One region of the Rhodoferax sp. SPJ4 genome, then DNA from elsewhere that is predicted to be linked to it. Evidence: predicted binding sites of a transcription regulator. Region 1 holds the regulator's gene; each other region holds the start of a gene.
The links. Region 1 encodes sigma-54, which starts transcription at its own class of promoters, with help from an activator protein. Its sites were predicted from a motif close to TGGCANGNAANCTGCTTT; they were not measured.
Positions count from the first base shown of each region.

Region 2: a site for sigma-54 is predicted at 1,425-1,442, ahead of AC4BAR_RS04480 (CmpA/NrtA family ABC transporter substrate-binding protein). Genes of this name have one in related genera too.
Region 3: a site for sigma-54 is predicted at 3,455-3,472, ahead of nirB (nitrite reductase large subunit NirB). Genes of this name have one in related genera too.

Region 1 covers NZ_JBYZMN010000003.1:21,012-27,817, forward strand. Annotated here, with positions in the region: gene AC4BAR_RS11230 (THUMP domain-containing class I SAM-dependent RNA methyltransferase) at 1-735, opposite strand, end outside; gene AC4BAR_RS11235 (RNA polymerase factor sigma-54) at 839-2,359, opposite strand; gene lptB (LPS export ABC transporter ATP-binding protein) at 2,499-3,278, opposite strand; gene lptA (lipopolysaccharide transport periplasmic protein LptA) at 3,275-3,898, opposite strand; gene AC4BAR_RS11250 (thiol:disulfide interchange protein DsbA/DsbL) at 4,044-4,688, opposite strand; gene AC4BAR_RS11255 (SPOR domain-containing protein) at 4,741-5,412, opposite strand; gene argS (arginine--tRNA ligase) at 5,426-6,806, opposite strand, start outside.
Region 2 covers NZ_JBYZMN010000001.1:895,050-901,855, forward strand. Annotated here, with positions in the region: gene AC4BAR_RS04480 (CmpA/NrtA family ABC transporter substrate-binding protein) at 17-1,261, opposite strand; gene AC4BAR_RS04485 (ANTAR domain-containing response regulator) at 1,584-2,210, opposite strand; gene tsaD (tRNA (adenosine(37)-N6)-threonylcarbamoyltransferase complex transferase subunit TsaD) at 2,411-3,478, shown strand; gene AC4BAR_RS04495 (Hsp20/alpha crystallin family protein) at 3,504-3,899, opposite strand; gene rpsO (30S ribosomal protein S15) at 4,152-4,415, shown strand; gene pnp (polyribonucleotide nucleotidyltransferase) at 4,635-6,752, shown strand.
Region 3 covers NZ_JBYZMN010000001.1:886,226-893,031, forward strand. Annotated here, with positions in the region: gene nirD (nitrite reductase small subunit NirD) at 1-102, opposite strand, end outside; gene AC4BAR_RS04445 (type IV pili methyl-accepting chemotaxis transducer N-terminal domain-containing protein) at 118-903, opposite strand; gene nirB (nitrite reductase large subunit NirB) at 912-3,377, opposite strand; gene AC4BAR_RS04455 (nitrate/nitrite transporter) at 3,630-4,847, shown strand; gene AC4BAR_RS04460 (bifunctional protein-serine/threonine kinase/phosphatase) at 4,874-6,583, shown strand; gene AC4BAR_RS04465 (hypothetical protein) at 6,598-6,806, opposite strand, start outside.

The sequences.
Region 1 (6,806 bases):
GGCCTGGTCGCGCAGCGCGTCCCACACATGGGCCTGGAAGGGCAGGTATTTTTCGAAGGCGAAGCGGCGCAGCAGGCCAGGCGCCTGGTGGCAGGCGATGGTGGCGGCCTCGATGGCGATGGTGCCGCTGCCGCAGCAGGGGTCGTACAGCGGCACCGTGGCGTCCCAGCCGCTGGCGGCCAGCATGGCGGCGGCCAGGGTTTCCTTCAGCGGCGCCTCGCCCTTGTCTTCGCGCCAGCCGCGTTTGAACAGCGGCTCGCCCGAGGTGTCGATGTAGAGGGCGCAGCGGTCGGTGGTCAGGTGGGTGTAGATGCGCACATCGGGCCACTGGGTGTTGACGTCGGGCCGCACGCCACCGCTCTTGGCCCGGAAGCGGTCACAGACCGCGTCCTTGACCTTCAGCGCGGCAAAGTTCAGCGAGGTCAGCGGGCTGTGCTGGGCGGTGATCTCCACCTTGATGCTTTGCCGCGGCGTGAACCAGATTTCCCAGGCCACCTCGCTGGCGATGGCATAGAGGTCGTTTTCGCTGCGGTAAAAGCCGTCCGCCAGCTGCACCAGCACCCGCTGGGCCAACCGGCTGTGCAGGTTGAGCAGCATGGCGTCGCGCCAGGAGGCCACCACCCGCACGCCGCCGCGCAGCTTGTCGGTGTGGCCGCTGCACAGCCGCCGCACCTCGGCCTCCAGCAGGTCTTCCACGCCAGCGGCGCAGGGCAAAAAAAGGTGAAGTTGGTTCATTGGTCAAAAGCCTGGATGTTTCGCCGCCGGGCCGCCCCTGGGCGAAACACGGCCCCCTCGGCGGGCAGCGAACCACACGCAGTGGGGAGCGTGGGGGTCATGTTCACAGTGCTTTGCGCAGGTTGGCGGGCGCGATGCGCAAGGCCTCGCGGTACTTGGCCACGGTGCGGCGCGCGCACTCAATGCCCTGCTCTTTCAGCATCTCGGAAATCTGGTTGTCGCTGAGCGGCTTCTTGAGGTTTTCGGCGCTGACAAACTGCTTGATCAGCGCCCGCACCGCGGTGCTCGACGCGTTGCCGCCGGTTTCGGTGCCCAGTGCCGAGCCGAAGAAATACTTCAGCTCGAAGGTGCCAAAAGGCGTGGCCATGTACTTGGCGGTGGTGACCCGCGAGATGGTGGACTCGTGCAGGCCCAGCTCGTCGGCGATCTCGCGCAGCACCAGCGGCCGCATGGCCAGCTCGCCATGGACGAAGAAGTTCTTCTGCCGCTCGACGATGGCGCTGCTGACGCGCAGGATGGTGTCGAAGCGCTGCTGGATGTTCTTGATGAACCAGCGCGCTTCCTGCAGCCGCTGCTGAAGCGCCTGGGCATTGCCGCCGCGGCTGGCCTTGAGCGCACCGGCATAGATGTCGTGCACCCGCAGCCGGGGCATGACGTCGGGGTTGAGCTGGGCCCGGAAACGCGGGTTGGGGCCACGCCCCACCTGCACCACGATGACGTCGGGCACGACGATGTTGCGCTCCACGTCCACAAAGCGCCGGCCTGGCTTGGGCTCCAGGGTCTGGATCAGTGCAATGCCCTGGCGCACCAGCGCGTCGCTGAGCTGGCACAGCTGGGCCAGGCGCTTGAAATCGCGCCGCGCCAGCAGCTCCATGGGCTGGGCGCAAATGGCCTGGGCGGCCTTGACCACCTCGCTGGGGGGCAAGGCCTTGAGCTGCAGGCTCAGGCATTCGGCCAGGTGGCGAGCACCCACGCCCACCGGCTCCAGGCTTTGCAGCAGGCGCAAGGCCATGCCAAAACGCTGCACCAACTCCTCGACCTGCTCGGCATCGTCGCCGGCCAGGCCGCGGGCCAGCAGGTCCAGGCTGTCTTCGAGGTAGCCGTCGTCGTTGAGCGACTCGATCAGGAAACGCAGCGCGGCGCGGTCGATCTCGCTCAGGCGCAGCGACAAGGCCTGGCGGTGCAAAAAGGCGGTCAGCGACTCCTGCTGGCGGGCCAGTTCGGTGGCGTCCATCGCGCCGTCGTCGTCCTGCCGCTGGTGGGCTGGCGCGTCGCCGCCCCACTCGCTGTCGTTGGGCGCGATCTCGGTGCTGCCGTCGCCGTCCCAGTTGTCGGGCAGGGCTGGCTCACCGTCGCCCACCCCATCGGCCACCGCCTCGGTCTCAGTGCTGCTGGACGATGACGAAAACGGCTCGTCGTCGGCCCGGGCATCGGCCTGGGCCAGGCCAAACTCCTCGCGCGGCGCGGTCTCGTCGGCCACGTCGAGGAAGGGGTTTTCGTCGAGCATCTGCTCGACCTCCTGGCTGAGTTCCAGCGTGGACAGCTGCAGCAGTCGGATTGACTGCTGCAGTTGCGGCGTCAATGCGAGGTGCTGGGAGACACGGAGGGAAAGGCCTTGTTTCATGCAGGCGAACAAGGGACTGCGAATGCCCCGCAAGACTCAAACAGGGGCGCTGGTTTTTCCGCCGGGCCGCCCCAAGGAAAAACGCGGCCCCCTCGGGGGGCAGAGAGCGACACGCAGTGCGCGAACGTGGGGGCCATGTTCACATGCGGAAATGTTCGCCCAGGTAGACGCGGCGAACATCGGCGTTGTCAACGATCTCGGCGGGCGTGCCCTGGGCCAGCACATGACCGTCGCTGATGATGTAGGCGTGGTCGCAGATGCCCAGGGTTTCACGCACGTTGTGGTCGGTGATCAGCACGCCGATGCCGCGCGACTTCAGAAAACCGATGATGCGCTGGATCTCGATCACCGCGATCGGGTCGATGCCGGCAAAGGGCTCGTCGAGCAGGATGAACTGCGGCTGGGTGGCCAGGGCGCGGGCAATCTCGACCCGGCGCCGCTCACCGCCCGACAGCGCAGGGGCCGGCGAATCGCGCAGGTGCTCGACCCGCAGGTCTTGCAGCAGCGCATCCACCCGCTGCTCGATGACCGCGCGGCCCAGCGGCCGGCCGCCCTCGTCGCGCTGCAACTCCAGCACCGCGCGGATGTTGTCTTCGACATTGAGCTTGCGGAAGATCGACGCTTCCTGCGGCAGATAGCTCAGGCCCAGCCGCGAACGGCGGTGGATGGGCATGTGCTCGACCGACTGGCCGCCAATGGAGATCACGCCGGCGTCGGCCCGCACCAGGCCCACGATCATGTAGAACGAGGTGGTCTTGCCGGCGCCGTTGGGCCCCAGCAGGCCCACGACCTCGCCTTTTTGCACGGCCAGCGAGACGTCCTTGACCACCTTGCGGCTGCCGTAGGCTTTTTGCAGGCCGCGGGCTTCCAGCCGGCTGGGCGCCTCTGTGCCGCTGGCCGCGACCGGCAGCGCACTCATTTGCCGCTCCCGGGCAGGCGCTCGCTGGACCGCAGTTGGGCTGGCGGCTGGGCCGGCGTGGCCGACGCCGCCGCCTTGGGGGTGAGCACGGCGCGAATCCGGCCGCCCGGGTTGTCAGAGGCGGCATTGACCGCGCCACCGTTGACGGTGAAGACGTCGGAGGTGTTGTCGTAGGTGATCACGCTGCCGCTGGTTTCGTCGGTGACGGTGTCGCCCCGGAAACGGCGCAGCGTGGCCCGGCGTGTCAGCTTGACGTTGTCGGCTTTGCCGTCGTAGTCGATCTGCTCGGCCTCGCCCTCGATGAACTCGTCCAGGCCCTCGCGTTTCTGGCGGAAGTAGGCCAGTTTGCCCGGCGCCGCGGTGGCCACGCCGAACTGCGCGCCCTGGCCATCCTGCCGCACATCCACCCGGGCGGCCCGGATCAGCAGCGTGCCTTTGGAGATGACCACGTTGCCGGTGAACAGACTGGTCTGCCGCAGGTCGTCGTAACGCAGGGCATCGGCCTCGACGTTCATGGGTTTGTCTTTGTCGGCCTTTTCGGCCTGGGCCGGGCCAGCCGCTCCCAGCGTCAGCGACAACAAGACCCCAGCCAGGCGAAGGAACAAACGGGTGTTTTTCATAAGGGCATGATTCTTGCTGGCATTGTAGCCCGCCACCCGGGCAGGATTGGGGTTTCCCGTGACCATGCTGCATTGCAGCAACAACACCCCCCAAAGCCAAGGCCCGCGCGGTGGCGGGCCTTGGCATGGGGGGCGCAGCGCAGGCTTATTTGGCCTTGCGAACCTCGGCCACCAGGTAGTCGGCGACGGCCAGGGCCTGCGCCATGGTGCCGCCGGCCAGCGTGCCGTCGGTGTAATAACGGCCGGCAATGCCCAGCGAGGGCACGCCCTGGACCTTGAAGGCGTCCTGCAACTGGGCCGCCTTGCGGGCCTTGGAACTGGCGCTGAAGGAGCTGAACTGCTCGGTGAACTTGGCCTTGTCCAGGCCTTGCTTCTCGGCCCAGGCGATGATGGCGGCGTCGGTGTTCAATGGCTGCTTTTCCACATGCACGGCGTGGAAGACCTTGCGGTGCATGTCGTCGACCCGGCCCATGGCTTCCAGCGCGTAGTACAGGCGCTGCTGGGGCACGAAGTCGGCCCGGAAGGCCACCGGCACCCGGCGCACCACCACGTCCTTGGGCTGGCGCTTGATCCAGGGCTCCAGCGTGGGCTCAAAAGCGTTGCAATGCGGACAGCTGTACCAGAAGAACTCGATCACCTCGACCTTGCCGGCCGGCACGTCCACCGCCACCGGCTGGTCCAGCGTCAGGTACTGCTCGCCGTTCTGCGGCTTCGCACCCTGCGCCCTCGTGGCGCCCGACAAAGCCAACATGCCCACCGCCAACGCGGCCGAAAATTCCCGACGTTCCATGACTCGATCTCTCCTGTTGATGGGGGTCTGACTGCGCGGTGGCGCAAAAAGTTCAGCGCTGCACCCGCACCAGCGCGGTTTCCACGCCATTGGTGTCGAGTTTGTCCTTGCTGCGGTCGGCGTCCTCGCGGCGCTCGAACGGACCCACCCGGACCCGGTAGACGGTGCGACCGGACTGTTCGCGCTCGGTGACCTTGGCCTCCACCCCCATCAGCGACAAGCGCACCCGCTGGGCGTCGGCCTCTTCGGGCGTGCGGAAGGCGCCGGCCTGCACAAAGTAGGTGAAGGGGTCTACCGGCGCGCCGCTGGGCGCGGCGGGAACGGGGTTGGTGGCGGTGACCTTGGGCGTGGCCGCCGGGCCAGCAGCCGCGGCGCGGGCCCGGGCCAGGTCGCCCAGCGGGTCGGCCGAGGCCGGGGCTTTGGCGTCGGCGCGGGCGGGCGCACCGGGCGCCGGCCTGGCCGCCTCGCCGGTGACGGCCGGCGTGTTGCCCAGCGCCACCGGTGGGCGCACCGGGTTCTTGCCCTGCAGCGCGGCGTTGGGGTCCCAGTCCTTGTTTTTCTGGGCCTCGGCCGCCTCCTGGGTGGCCGAGCGGTTGGCCGGGGCCTTGTTCATGAAGGGCACCGGCACCTTGGTGACGAACACCGCCACCGCCAGGGCGGCGCCCAGGCCCACCAGCACCCCGATGATGAAGCCCACAATGGCCCCGCTGCGTCCTTGCTTCATGGTCTCTTTCTGCTCACATCTTGGTCGGGGCACTGACGCCCAGCATCGCCAGGCCATTGTGCAGCACCTGGGCGGTGGCGGCCACCAGGGCCAGCCGGGCCAGCTTGACGGCCGGGTCGTCGACCAGGATGCGTTCGGCGTCGTAGTAGCTGTGGTAACAGGCGGCCAGTTCACGCAGGTAGAAGGTGACGTCGTGCGGCGCGAAGCCGGCCGCGGCCTCGGTCAGCATGGCCGGGTACTTGGCCAGCAGCAGCATCAGCGCCTGGGCGGCCGGGCTGTCCAGCGGCGACAGGTCCACGCCGGCCAGGCTGGCGCGCTCACCGCCCCAGGCCGCCAGCACCGAGCAGATGCGGGCATGGGCGTACTGCACGTAGTAAACCGGGTTGTCGTTGTTCTGCGCCAGCGCCAGGTCGATGTCGAAGATGTACTCGGTGTCGGGCTTGCGGCTGAGCAGGAAGAAGCGCACCGCGTCCTTCGAGGTCCACTCGATCAGGTCGCGCAGCGTGACATAGCTGCCGGCACGCTTGGAGATCTTGACCTCCTCGCCGCCGCGCATCACCCGCACCATGGTGTGCAGCACGTAGTCGGGGTAGCCCTCGGGAATGCCCACGTTGGCGGCCTGCAGGCCGGCGCGCACCCGGGCGATGGTGCCGTGGTGGTCAGTGCCCTGGATGTTGATGACCCGGCCAAAGCCGCGTTCCCACTTGGTGATGTGGTAGGCCACATCGGGCACGAAGTAGGTGAAGCCGCCGTCGGACTTTCTCATCACGCGGTCCTTGTCGTCACCGTAGTCGGTGGACCTGAGCCACAGCGCGCCGTCCAGCTCGTAGGTCTTGCCGGCATCGATGAGCTTTTGCACCGCCGCCGCCACCCGGCCGCTGGTGTACAGGCTGGACTCCAGGTAGTACTGGTCGAAGCGCACCTGGAAGGCCTTCAGGTCCAGGTCTTGTTCACGGCGCAAATAGGCCACGGCGAACTCGCGCAGTGAATCCAGATCGTCGGCGTCGCCGCTGGCGGTGAATTCACGGTCGTCGGACTTGACGGTCTTCTTGGCCAGGAAGTCGGTCGCGATGTCGGCGATGTAGTCGCCGTTGTAGGCACTCTCCGGCCAGCCGGCGTCACCGGGCTTGAGGCCCTTGGCCCGGGCCTGGGTGGACGAGGCCAGGGTCTGGATCTGCACCCCGGCGTCGTTGTAATAGAACTCGCGGTGCACCCGCCAGCCCTGGCTGTCGAACAGGTTGCACAAGGCGTCGCCCAGCGCGGCCTGGCGGCCATGGCCCACGTGCAGCGGGCCGGTGGGGTTGGCGGAGACAAACTCCACCAGCAGGCGCTGGCCGTTGTCGGCCTGGCGGCCAAAGGCCTCGCCACCGCTCAGCACCTCGCGCACCACCTGC
Region 2 (6,806 bases), on a different contig from region 1:
TGAGGGGCAGGGCGGCTCAGGCCTTGACCTTGAAGCCGTCGGCATATTTCTTCGGGTCCTTGCCGTCCCAGACCACGCCGTCGATCAGCTTGCTGGTGCGCATCACATCCTTGGGCACGCTGACATTCAGCGCAGACGCAGCCTGCTTGTACAGTTCGATCTGGTTGATCTGCTTGGCCACGGCCAGGTAGTCCGGATGCTCCTTGATCAGGCCCCAGCGCTTGTGCTGCGTCAGGAACCACATGCCGTCGGAGAGGTAGGGGAAGTTCACCGCTCCGTCATTGAAGAATTTCATGTGGTTGGGGTCGTCCCAGGTCTTGCCCATGCCGTTCTGGTAGCGGCCCAGGATGCGCTGGTTGATGGCGTCCACGCTGGTGTTGATGTAGCTCTTCTCAGCCACGGTCTCGGCCATCTTCATCTTGTTCTGCAGGCCAGCATCAATCCACCGGCTGGCCTCCAACACCGCCATCATCACGGCGCGGGTCGTGTTGGGGTACTTCTTCACGAAATCGGCGGTGGTACCCAAGACCTTCTCGGGGTGGTCCTTCCAGATGTCCTGCGTCGTGTTGGCGGTGATGCCAATGCCGTCGATGATGGCGCGGTGATTCCACGGCTCTCCGACGCAGAAGCCGTCCATGTTGCCCACGCGCATGTTGGCCACCATCTGCGGCGGCGGCACGGTAATCAATTTCGCTCCGGATACCGGATTGATGCCGGCGGCGGCCAGCCAGTAATGCATCCACATCGCATGGGTGCCGGTCGGGAAAGTGCCGGCAAAGGTGTACTCCCTCGGGTTGGCTGCCATGTATTTGGCCAGCGACGGACCATCCACTGCGCCTTTGTCAGCCAGTGTTTTCGAAAGCGAGATCGCCTGGCCGTTGTTGTTGATGCTCATGAGAACTGCCATGTCCTTCTTGGGACCGGAGGTGCCCAAGTGGACGCCGTAGACGAGGCCATAAAGAACATGGGACATGTCCAGCTCGCCGTTGACCAGTTTGTCGCGCACGCCGGCCCAAGAAGCTTCCTTGCTGGGAATGATCTTGACACCATACTTTTTGTCGAAACCCAGCACCGAGGCCATCACCACGCTGGCGCAGTCGGTCAGCGGGATGAAGCCGATCTTCACTTCTTCCTTTTCGGGCTTGTCCGAGCCGGCGGCGTACACCGTGGCGCGCAGGGCGGGTGACAAACCCACTGCACCCACGGCGGCAGCTTGCAGCACCGTGCGGCGGCTGAGGTTGTGTTTCAACAGGTCGGTCATGAGGCACTCCTAGTGGTTCAGAAAACAAAAAAGGCGTCCACATCAGCCGCCGCCGCGCGCAGTGCGCACAGGAGCAGGGATGGGGACGCCTTTGTCCTTGACCAGGGCTTGCAACCCGCCGTTGGGCTGCTGCACTGGTGACTTGTTCAGTCTTGCGATCAGTTATGCAATCGCTGTGCCAGCTTTTGTGAGGGAGGTGAAATGCCGCCGCAACCGCTGATCCCGCCCCACGGGCTGGCCTGCGTGGAAAAAGTCACAGCAAGAAGACGGGAGAGTGCAGGGAATGGGGCGTTTCAGCACCGCGATGGTGCGACGCACCATTTCAGCCAAGCAAATCGGCCATGTCCAGCATGCGCTGTGCGACTTCGTGCAGCTTCAGGCCCTGGTTCATCGCGGCGCGGCGCAGTTTGTCGTAGGCCTCCTGCTCCGACAACTGCTGGCGCTGCATCAGCAGGCCCTTGGCGCGCTCGATCACCTTGCGGCCCGACAACTCCGACTTGGCGTTGGCCAGTTCCTGGCGCAGGCCCTGCTCGTGCTGAAAGCGCACCATGGCCACATTGAGGATGGGGCGAATGCGGTCGGCCGACAGGCCGGCCACCACATAGGCCGACACGCCGGCGGCCACCGCGTCGCGGGCCAGCGCGCTGTCGTCGTCGTTGGTGAACATCACAATCGGCCGGCGCTCGTCACGGGTGGCCATCACCACATGCTCCAGTGCGTCCCTGGCCTCGCTTTCGGCGTCAACGATCACCATGTCGGGTTGCAACTGGTGCAGGCGCTCGGTCAGAAACACGTCGGCCGGCAAGATGGCGATCAAGTTGAAGCCGCTTTCCAGCAAGCCGATGCGCAGGCTGCGCGAACGCTCGGCCTGCGCCACCGCGTGGTCGTCGGCTGGGTCGGCCACCACCAGATCGGGGGCAATGACCACAATGCGCAAGGCTTCTTTCATGCGGATGGTGGCGCAAGATTCGAGCCAGGGTGGCCCCCACGGTCGCGCACTGCGTGTCGCTCCCTGCCCCCCGAGGGGGCCGTGCCTTGCTTGGGGCGGCCCGGCGCTGCGGCCAGCGTTCCCAGCTCGCGCACTGTGTCGTTCCCTGAGCGCATCGGCCCTCGGGGACGTCGGCGGGCTTCCCCTAAACTCAAAGACCTATGTTGACCAACTTCCTCGTGCTGGGCATCGAATCGTCCTGTGATGAAACCGGCGTGGCTTTGGTGCAGGCGCGCGCCGAAGGCGTGCCTTTGCTGCGTGCCCATGCTTTGCACAGCCAGATCGAGATGCACCAAGCCTATGGCGGTGTGGTGCCGGAGCTGGCCAGCCGCGACCACATCCGCCGGGTGCTGCCGCTGACCGAGGAGGTGCTGAAGGCCTCGGGCGCCTCGCTGGACCAGGTCGATGTGGTGGCTTTCACCCGCGGCCCTGGCCTGGCCGGTGCCTTGCTGGTGGGCGCCGGCGTGGCCTGCGCCTTGGGTGCGGCGCTGGACCGGCCGGTGCTGGGTGTGCACCACCTTGAAGGGCATTTGCTGTCGCCCTTTCTGAGCGCCGACCCGCCGCAGTTCCCCTTCGTAGCCCTGCTGGTGTCGGGCGGCCACACCCAGCTGATGCGGGTCGACGGGGTGGGGCAGTACGCCTTGCTGGGCGAAACCATCGACGACGCGGCCGGCGAGGCCTTTGACAAATCGGCCAAGTTGCTGGGCCTGGGCTACCCCGGTGGGCCGGCGTTGTCGCGGCTGGCCGAGCAGGGCGATGGCGCAGCCTTCAAGCTGCCGCGGCCCTTGTTGCACAGTGGCAACCTGGATTTTTCATTCGCCGGGCTGAAAACCGCGGTGCTGACCCAGGCCAAAAAGCTGGGGGCTGCGCTGCCGGCGCGCACCGCCGACCTGGCGGCCTCCACCGAGGCGGCGATCGTGGAGGTGTTGCTGAAGAAGTCCATGGCCGCGTTGCGAGACACCGGGCTCAAGCGCCTGGTGGTGGCTGGCGGCGTGGGCGCCAACCGGCCGTTGCGAGCCCAGCTCAACCAGGCCTGCCAGCGCGCCGGCGTGCGGGTGCACTACCCGGAGCTGCATTTGTGCACCGACAACGGCGCCATGATCGCCATGGCCGCCGCGATGCGGCTGCAATCGGGGGTGGAGTCGGCCAGCCGGACTTACGCCTTTGACGTCAAGCCGCGCTGGCCGCTGGCCCAGACCCTGCTGGCCGAGGCGCTGCCGACGGCCTGAGCTGGCCGCAGCAGCGCCCAGGGACTCAGTCGATTGCGATTTTGACCCGGCTGTCGACCGGCTGCTTGCGGGCCAGGGTCACGGTCAGCACACCGTCTTCCAGCGTGGCGCGGCTGGCCGCGGCGTCCACGTCCTGCGGCAGCTCGTAGCTGGCCTGGAAGGCGCGCGGCGCTTCGGCGGTGGTTTCGATGCGCAGCTCTTGGCCATCGATGCCCAGGGCCAGCTGGGCCTTGGGAATGCCGGGCAGGTCCAGCGTCAGCGTGTAATGGGTGTCGGTCTGGCCGAAGCGGGCCTGGGCGCGGCGGGCTGGGGTCTGGAAGGCGTTGTCGAGGAATCGCTCCAGCGCCTGGTCCAGGTGGCGGGGGGCGACGGCCTGGGTCTGGCGGCGCAGGGCGACGGGGGTGGTGGCGGCAAAAAACATCGGGGTTCTCCTGTGAATCAGCGCGGCGCTCAACACGATTGCCACATGGCTGGCAGATGGGCGTGGGCTGGGGGTTTTCAAGACCGGGGTTGTGCCAACCCGGCCTCGGGGGTCTGCCGGGCGCCGCCGCCGGCCTGGTCTGGGCTATAATCGACAGGCTTTGGCATTGGTGCCGAAGCGCACGCTGGGCGCCGTTCCGTTGCCCAGCGCAAGTCGATCCACTGGCTTCATTGCCAAACCCCAAGGAAAACCATGACCGCTTTGATCAAAGCCGACGTTGTGAAGGCCAATGCCCGCAGCGCCAACGACACCGGTAGCCCAGAAGTGCAAGTTGCGCTGCTGACCGCCCGCATCAACGAGCTCACCCCCCACTTCAAGACCCACGCCAAGGACCACCACGGCCGCCGCGGTCTGCTGCGCATGGTGAGCCGCCGCCGCAAGCTGCTGGACTACCTCAAGTCCAAGGATTTTGACCGTTACGCTGCCCTGATTGCCAAGCTTGGCCTGCGCAAGTAATCGGTAAGTTCACCACGAAGGCGTCTGGGTTAGTGCACCACTAGCTCAGGCGCTTTCTTGTTTTCAGATTTCGAAGGCTGCAAAAACAGAGCGAAGCTGTGTCATTCCAATGGTGCTTGCGGGTCTGCCGCGAACCCCACTGGGATGGCATCGTGTTCTGTGTTGTGGGCTTCAGGCCAAGCGGGGTGGCCATAACCCCGCCAACCACAGGAGAATCGCATGTCCATTTTCAACAAAGTCACCAAGACCTTCCAGTGGGGCCAGCATCAGGTCACCATGGAAACCGGCGAAATCGCCCGCCAGGCTTCTGGCGCCGTGCTGGTCAACATCGATGACACCGTGGTGCTCGCCACCGTGGTGGCGTCCAAGTCGGCCAAGCCCGGCCAGGACTTCTTCCCGCTGACCGTTGACTACATCGAGAAGACCTACGCCGCCGGCAAGATCCCCGGCAGCTTCTTCAAGCGCGAAGCCAAGCCCAGCGAACACGAAACCCTGACCAGCCGCCTGATCGATCGCCCGATCCGCCCGCTGTTCCCCGAAGGCTTCTACAACGAAGTGCACGTGGTCATCCACACCGTGTCGCTGAACCCGGAAGTTGACGCCGACATCGCCGCGCTGATTGCTTCCAGCGCCGCGCTGGCCATCTCCGGCATCCCGTTCGCTGGCCCCATTGGTGCGGCCCGCGTGGGCTACATCAACGGCGCCTACGTGCTGAACCCGGGCCAGACCCAGCGCAAGGACAGCCAGATGGACCTGGTGGTTGCCGGCACCGAAGCCGCCGTGCTGATGGTCGAATCCGAAGCCCAACAGCTGTCGGAAGAAGTCATGCTGGGTGGCGTGGTGTTCGGCCACGAGCAGGCCAACATCGCCATCAACGCCATCCATGAACTGGTGCGTGACGCCGGCAAGCCGGTCTGGGACTGGCAAGCGCCGGCCAAGGACGAGCCGCTGATCGCCAAGGTCGGTGCGCTGGCCGAAGACAAGCTGCGCGCCGCTTACCAGATCCGCAACAAGCAGGCCCGCACCCAGGCCTGCCGCGAAGCCTACGCCGCCGTGATGGCCGGCCTGAAGGCCGATGGCGTGGAGTTCGATTCGGTCAAGGTCGAATCCATGCTGTTCGACATCGAAGCCAAGATCGTGCGCAGCCAGATCCTGCAGGGTGAGCCCCGCATCGACGGCCGCGACACCCGCACCGTGCGCCCCATCGAAATCCGCAACAGCGTGCTGCCGCGCACCCACGGCTCGGCCCTGTTCACCCGCGGTGAAACCCAGGCCCTGGTGGTCACCACGCTGGGCACCGAACGCGACGCCCAGCGCATCGACGCGCTGGCCGGCGAGTACGAAGACCGCTTCATGCTGCACTACAACATGCCTCCCTTCGCCACCGGCGAAGTGGGCCGCATGGGCAGCACCAAGCGCCGCGAAATCGGCCACGGCCGCCTGGCCAAGCGCGCGCTGGCCGCGGTGCTGCCGAGCAAGGAAGACTTCCCCTACACCATGCGTGTGGTGTCGGAAATCACCGAATCCAACGGCTCCTCGTCGATGGCCTCGGTCTGCGGCGGCTGCCTGAGCCTGATGGACGCCGGCGTGCCGATGAAGGCCCATGTGGCCGGCATCGCCATGGGCCTGATCAAGGACGGCAACCGTTTTGCCGTACTGACCGACATCCTGGGTGACGAAGACCACCTGGGCGACATGGACTTCAAGGTCGCCGGCACCACCGGTGGCATCACCGCGCTGCAGATGGACATCAAGATTCAGGGCATCACCAAGGAAATCATGCAGGTCGCATTGGCGCAAGCCAAGGAAGCGCGCCTGCACATCCTGGGCAAGATGCAGCAAGCCATGGGCGAAGCCAAGACCGAGGTGAGCAACTTCGCGCCCAAGCTGTACACCATGAAGATCAACCCCGAGAAGATCCGTGACGTGATCGGCAAGGGCGGCTCCGTGATCCGTGCGCTGACCGAAGAAACCGGCTGCCAGATCAACATCGAGGAAGACGGCACCATCACGATCGCCGCCACCGACGGCGCCAAGGCCGAGGTGGCCAAGCAGCGCATCGCCCAGATCACCGCCGAAGTTGAAATCGGCAAGGTCTACGAAGGCCCGGTCACCAAGATCCTGGACTTCGGCGCGCTGATCAACCTGTTGCCCGGCAAGGACGGCCTGCTGCACATCAGCCAGATCGCCCACGAGCGCGTGGAGAAGGTCACCGACTACCTGAGCGAAGGCCAGATCGTCAAGGTCAAGGTCCTGGAGACCGACGAAAAGGGCCGCGTCAAGCTGTCCATGAAGGCCTTGCTGGACCGTCCGGCCTACAACGACGGAGCTCACTGAGCCGTTTCGCCGGTGGCGCGTGGTCGCCACCGCGCGCCATGCCTTGAAACCGCA
Region 3 (6,806 bases), on a different contig from region 1:
GTTGCGGAACACCGCTACGTCCATGCCCTCGGCGCGGGTCACGCGGCGCGAACCCAGCACCGGGATGTCGCTCACCAAACAGATCTTTTTCCACTCGCTCATTTTTTTTCCTAGAAATCAGGCGGTGAGGGCCGAGTACATGCTGGTCACCCGGTCCATCACACTCAAAAGGTTCTCGCTGGTGACGAAGACGTCGGACAGCGCGGTCGGGCTGGTGCCCTGGATGCGTTGCAGCGCATGGTCGAAAAACACCCACTGGCTGTCGGCCAGCAGGAGTTCGTCGCGGATGCTGCTGGTGGCCTCGGGCGCGTTGCGCAGCAGCGTCATGGCGGCCATGAACTCGCTCCTGGCTTTGGTGATCTCGTCCTTTGCACGGTCGGGGTCCACCGGCAAGGCGGCGGCGTAGTAGAACTTGGCCATGCGTTGTGACAGCATGCGCTGGCGGCCGGCCACATTGACCAGCTTGCCCACCGGTTTGCCGGAGGTGGCCTCGTACTGCAGCGTGCCCTGGTGGGCCAGCGCCAGCACCCGTGCGTCGGTGGCCAGCAGGTCCATGGCGCCACCTTTGCCAGGCTTGCTGCCCACCAGGGCGGCTTTGTATTCGCTCCACACCGCATCAAGCTTGACATAGGTGTCGCGGATCTCGACGGAGGGCGCGTAGGCTTTCAGTTCCACCAGCTGGCGGTCGAACAAGGCCATGGACTTGTCCAACACCTGCTGGGCGCTGCCTGGCTGGCACTGGTGCACCAGTGCCAGCCAGGCTTTGCCCATGCGCTGCGACAGCATGCGCTGGCGGCCGGCCTTGTTGATGGCGTCGTTCATGCCCGTCACCTGGGCCCGCAACGGCAGGTAGGACGCTGCGCCGCAGGCTGCGGTGCCGAGCAGGAGCGTTCTGCGCTGCATGCTGAGCCTCAGGCGGACAGGGGCGCGAACTGCCGGGTGTCAACCGCGGCCTTGTCGAACTCGAACCAGGGGTCGGGTTCGCCGTCGAGGGCAAACTGCAATTGAGCCCACAGTGCCTTGCGGCCCTCGTGGTCATCCAGAATGCGCTTCTTCACGTAGTCCAGGCCGACGCGGTTCACGTAATGCACCGTGCGCTCCAGGTACCAGCCTTCCTGGCGGTAGAGCTCGCAGAAGGCGCCGGTGTACTCCAGCACCTCGGCGGCGGTTTTGACCTTGACGAAAAAATGCGCCACTTCGGTCTTGATGCCGCCGTTGCCGGCGATGTACATCTCCCAGCCGCTGTCGACACCGATCACACCCACGTCCTTGATGCCGGCCTCGGCGCAGTTGCGCGGGCAGCCCGACACGGCGAACTTGACCTTGTGCGGTGCGTACATGCGCCACATCGCGCGCTCCAGGTCCTTGCCCATCTGGGTGCTGTCCTGCGTGCCCATGCGGCACCATTCGCTGCCCACACAGGTCTTCACCGTGCGCAAGGCCTTGGCGTAGGCGTGGCCGCTGGGCATGCCGATGTCTTTCCAGACGTTGACCAGGTCTTCTTTCTTCACGCCCAGCAAGTCAATGCGCTGGCCGCCAGTAACCTTGACGGTGGGGATCTGGTACTTGTCCACCGCGTCGGCAATGCGGCGCAGCTCGTCGGCGGTGGTTTCGCCGCCCCACATGCGGGGGATGACCGAGTAGGTGCCGTCCTTCTGGATGTTGGCGTGGCTGCGTTCGTTGATGAAACGGCTTTGCGGGTCGTCCTTGGCCTCCTTGGGCCAGGTGCTGATCAGGTAGTAGTTGACGGCCGGGCGGCAGCTGGAGCAGCCGTTGGGGGTCTTCCAGTCGAGGTACTTGAACACGTCGCCGGTGGTCAGCAGCTTGCGGCCATCGGGCAGCGGGGTGCGGATGGCGTCGCGCACCGCCTGATGGCCATGGTCGGTACAGCCGCACATGGCCTTGAGCTTGGGCGTGGCCGAGTAGTCACCGCCGGCGGTGAACATCAGGATCTGTTCCACCAGGCCGGTGCAGGAGCCGCAGGAGGCGCTGGCCTTGGTGTGCTTTTTCACCTCTTCCAGCGTGAACAAGCCCTTCTCGCGGATGGCCTTGCAGATGGTGCCCTTGTTGACGCCATTGCAACCGCAAACCTCGGCGTCGTCGGGCATGCTGGCGGCCTTGGTGTGGCCTTCGTGGCCAACGTCGCCGATGTTGGCGCCGGCCTCACCGAACATCAGCTTGTCGCGGATGTCGTTGATGCTGCGACCGTCGCGCAGCAGCTTGAAGTAGTAGCTGCCGTCCACGGTGTCGCCGTACAAGCAGGCGCCGACCAGTTTGTCGCCCTTGATGACCAGCTTTTTGTAGACGCCGCCATAGGGGTCGGACATGACGATTTCTTCCGTGCCTTCCCCGCCCATGAACTCACCGGCGGAGAACAGGTCGATGCCGGTGACCTTGAGCTTGGTGGAGGTCAGCGAACCGACGTAGCGGCCGATGCCGAACTGTGCCAGGTGGTTGGCGGCGACCTTGGCCTGTTCGAACAGCGGGGCCACCAGGCCGTAGGCGATGCCGCGGTGGGCTGCGCATTCGCCCACCGAGTAGATTCGGGCGTCGGTCACGGTCTGCATGGTGTCGTTGACCACGATGCCGCGGTTGCAATGCAGGCGCATCTTCTCGGCTAGCTCAGTGTTGGGGCGGATGCCCACGGCCATCACCACCAGATCGGCCGGCACCTCGCTGCCGTCCTTGAACTTGATGGCCGTCACGCGGCCATCGGCGCCGCCCAGCAGCGACTCGGTCTGGGCGCCGATCATGAACTTCAGGCCGCGGTCTTCCAGCGACTTCTGCAACAGCTTGCCGGCCTTGTCGTCGAGCTGGCGCTCCATCAGCCAGGGCATGACGTGGACCACGGTCACGTCCATGCCACGCAGCATCAGGCCGTTGGCGGCTTCCAGGCCCAGCAGGCCGCCACCAATCACCACCGCCTTTTTGTACTTGGCCGCGGCGTCAATCATGGCGTTGGTGTCGGCGATGTCGCGGTAGGCGATCACGCCCTGCAACTCCTTGCCGGGCACCGGCAGGATGAAGGGGTTGGAGCCGGTGCACATAAGCAGCCGGTCGTACTCGGCCTCCACCACGTTGCCTTGCTCGTCCACTGCCCGCACCACACGCTTGACCCGGTCGACTTCGGTGACCTTCTTGCCGGCGTGCAGGGTGATGTGGTTGTCGGTGTACCACTCCCAGGAATTCAGCACGATCTCGTCCAGCGTCTGCTCACCCGCCAGCACCGGCGACAACAAAATCCGGTTGTAGTTGGGGTGGGGCTCGGCGCCAAACACCGTGATGTCGTAGAGCTCGGGCGCGATCTTGAGCAGTTCCTCAATGGTGCGAACGCCTGCCATGCCGTTGCCCACCATCACGAGTTTTGATTTTTTCATGCTTGTTCCAGAAATTGCGTGATGGTCTGAATAAGCAAACAGCGGGCCAGCCAGACGGCCTCTGTACCGGCATGGTGCATGCCGGTTCTGCGCCAGCATGAGGCGCTAGCCCCGATTTGGTGGCTAGCCGGCACCAATTGCGTGCGCAATCAGGGGATTCCTGGGGTCTTTGCCTCAAAAGCAGGCTGGCACGCAGCTTGCGCAGGGAGATGCACCAAAAAACAGTCAGCAACTCCTCTTGACCGAGCATTCATGAAATCAAAATCCTCTTTTTGGAGCGCGGGCCACCCGCCAACCCTGATCGCCGCCTTCCTGTATTTCGACCTGGCGTTCATGGTCTGGGTGATTCTGGGGCCGCTGGGCGTGCAAATCGCCAAGGATCTGCAGCTGGATGCCGCCCAAAAAGGCCTGATGGTGGCCGTTCCGGTGCTCTCGGGGGCGCTGTTGCGCATCGTCATGGGGGTGCTGGTGGACCACCTCAAGCCCAAGAAGACCGGCATCATTGCCCAGCTCATCGTCATGGGGGCCCTGGCCTGGGCCTGGCTGGCCGGCATTCACAACTACACCGAAGTGCTGGTGCTGGGTGTGTTGCTGGGTGTGGGCGGTTCGTCGTTCGCCGTGGCGCTGCCACTGGCCTCGCGCTGGTACCCGCCGGAACACCAGGGCACGGCCCTGGGCATTGCCGGTGCCGGCAACTCCGGCACCGCCATCGCCGCGCTGATCGCTCCTTCGCTGGCGGCCTGGTTCGGCTGGGGCAATGTGTTCGGCCTGGCATTGATCCCGCTGGCCTTGGTGTTCGTGATCTACCTCGTCATGGCCAAGGACGCGCCCGACTGCCCGCCCGCCAAGCCGCTGGCCGACTACCTCAAAGTGCTGAAGGACAAGGACGCCTGGTGGTTCATGTTTTTCTACAGCGTGACCTTCGGCGGCTTTGTGGGCCTGGCCGCGTCGCTGACCATTTACTTCAACACCCAGTACGGTCTGGACGCCAAGACCGCCGGTTTCTACACCGCGGCCTGCGTGTTCGCCGGCTCGCTGATGCGTCCCATCGGTGGCAACTTGGCCGACCGCATCGGCGGCATCAAAAGCCTGTCGGTGATGTACGTCGTGGCCGCCTGCGCGCTGGCCGTGGTCAGCATCGGCCTGTCGTCGTCCTGGGCCGCCCTGGCCGTGTTCGTGATTGGCATGCTGGCCCTGGGCATGGGCAACGGCTCGGTGTTCCAACTGGTGCCGCAGCGCTTCCGCAAAGAAATCGGTGTGATGACCGGCATGGTTGGCATGGCCGGCGGCATTGGCGGCTTTTACCTGGCCTCGTCGCTCGGTTACTCGCAAAAGGTCACCGGCAGCTACCAGACCGGCTTCCTGATCTTTGCCGGCCTGGCGCTGGTGGCCCTGGTGGGCCTGACCGTGGTCAAGCAACGCTGGCGCACCACCTGGGGCTCGGCGGCCATGACCACCGCGAAGATCTGACCGGTTCCGCCGGTTAAGCTCTCGCGATGCCGCTCCGCATCAGCGCCGCCCACCACTCCGCCACCGGCCCGCGCGAGGCCAACGAAGACTTCGGTGGCTTTGTCATCCCCACCGGGGACGAGTTGTCACGCAAGGGCTTTGCCGCGGTGGTGGCCGACGGCGTGTCCGGGGGCGATGGGGGCCGCGAGGCGGCCGAGCACTGTGCCCGCAACGTGCTGGCCGACTACTACTCGACGCCCGACAACTGGGAGGTGTCGCAGGCGCTGGACCGCATCGTCCAGGCCTTGAACCGTTGGGTGCAGACCCAGGCCCGGGCCCGCCATTCGCGGGTGGGCATGGCCACCACGCTGACCAGCCTGGTGCTGCGTGGCAATGCCTACTACTTCTCGCATGTGGGTGACACCCGTTTGCTGCTGTGGCGGCCGGGTACGCCCGACACGGTGCAACAACTCACCACCGACCATGTGTGGCAGCGTCCGGAAATGGAGCATGTGCTGACCCGGGCCGTGGGGCTGGACAGCAAGCTGGCGGTCGACCATGGCTTTGGCCCGCTGCATGCCGGCGATGTGTTTGCACTGGTGTCCGACGGCGTCTGGGCCAAGGTCGCGCCGAGCGACATCGCGGCCTCGCTGCGCCGCCTGCATGCCCGCGAGGGCAGCGCCGAGGACTGCGCCCGGGCGCTGGTGCACACCGCGCTGGACCTGGGCGGCACCGACAACGCCACCGCGGTGGTGGTGCGGGTCGACGAAATCGATGCGCTGGGCCTGCGCGACAGCCTGCAACTGCAGCGCGACCTGCCGGCCTTGCCCCGGCTGGCGGTGGGCGACCAGTACGACGGCCTGGTGGTGGACGAACTGCTGCACGAATCCCGGGTCACGCTGGTCTACCGGGTGCACGACGCGGCCGGCCGGCCGCTGGTGCTGAAGACCCTCACCGACGCGGCCCAGGCCGACGCCCACGAGCGGCTGGCCTTTGCCCATGAGCACTGGCTGGGCCGGCGCGCTGTGGCCCGCTTTTTTGCCCAGGTGGTGGAGCTGGCCGGGCCACCGTCGGCGCTGTACGCGCTGACCACCTGGCATGCGGGCGCCACGCTGGGCCAGCAACTGGCCGACGGCCACCATTTCACTGTGCCCGAGGCCTTGAAAACCGGCATGGAGCTGGCCCGGGCCCTGGGTGCTTTGCACCGCCGCAGCATCGTGCACCGCGACGTCAAACCCGACAACGTGCACCTGGGCGACGACGGCCAGCTGCGCCTGCTCGACCTGGGGGTGGCTGTGTCAGGGTTTGATGTGGCCGAACTGGCCCAGGCGCGCCGCGCCGGTACGCCGTCCTACCTGGCGCCCGAGCTGTTTGGCGAGGGCACGCCCACCGCCCGCTCCGACCTCTATGCCTGGGGCGTCACGCTGTACCAGCTGCTGACCCGGCGCTACCCCTATGGCGAGGTGGAGCCTTTTCAGACCCCCCGCTTCGGCGAACCGGTGCCACCCAGCCGCTGGCGGCCGGACATTCCGGGCTGGCTGGAGCATGTGGTGCTGCGGGCGGTGGCGGTGTCACCGGAGGCGCGCTTCGAGACTGCCGAGGAGTTGCTGCTGGCGCTGGAGCAGGGCCCGCTGGCCCAGTCCGCGCCGCTCAAGCGCCGGCCCCTGGCCACCCGCAACCTGCTGCGCACCTGGCAGGTGGTGGCCTTGCTGTCGCTGGCCGCCAACCTGGTTTTTCTGGTTGCCTGGCTGACCTGATCAGCCGACCGGGCTCAGAGCGCGCTGCGGCTCACCCAGCATTTCTCGGGCGACTGCAGGTAGGACCAGGACAGCAGGATGCGGGTGCGGCGGTCCACCAGGAAGCCGATGCTGCAACCGCTCTGGTCGGGCATCACGTACTGCAGGCGGTTGGCGTCAAAGTCTTTTTTCAGGATGCGTTCGTCGGTGTCGAGAAAGCTGCCGGCAATCGAGCGGCCGATGG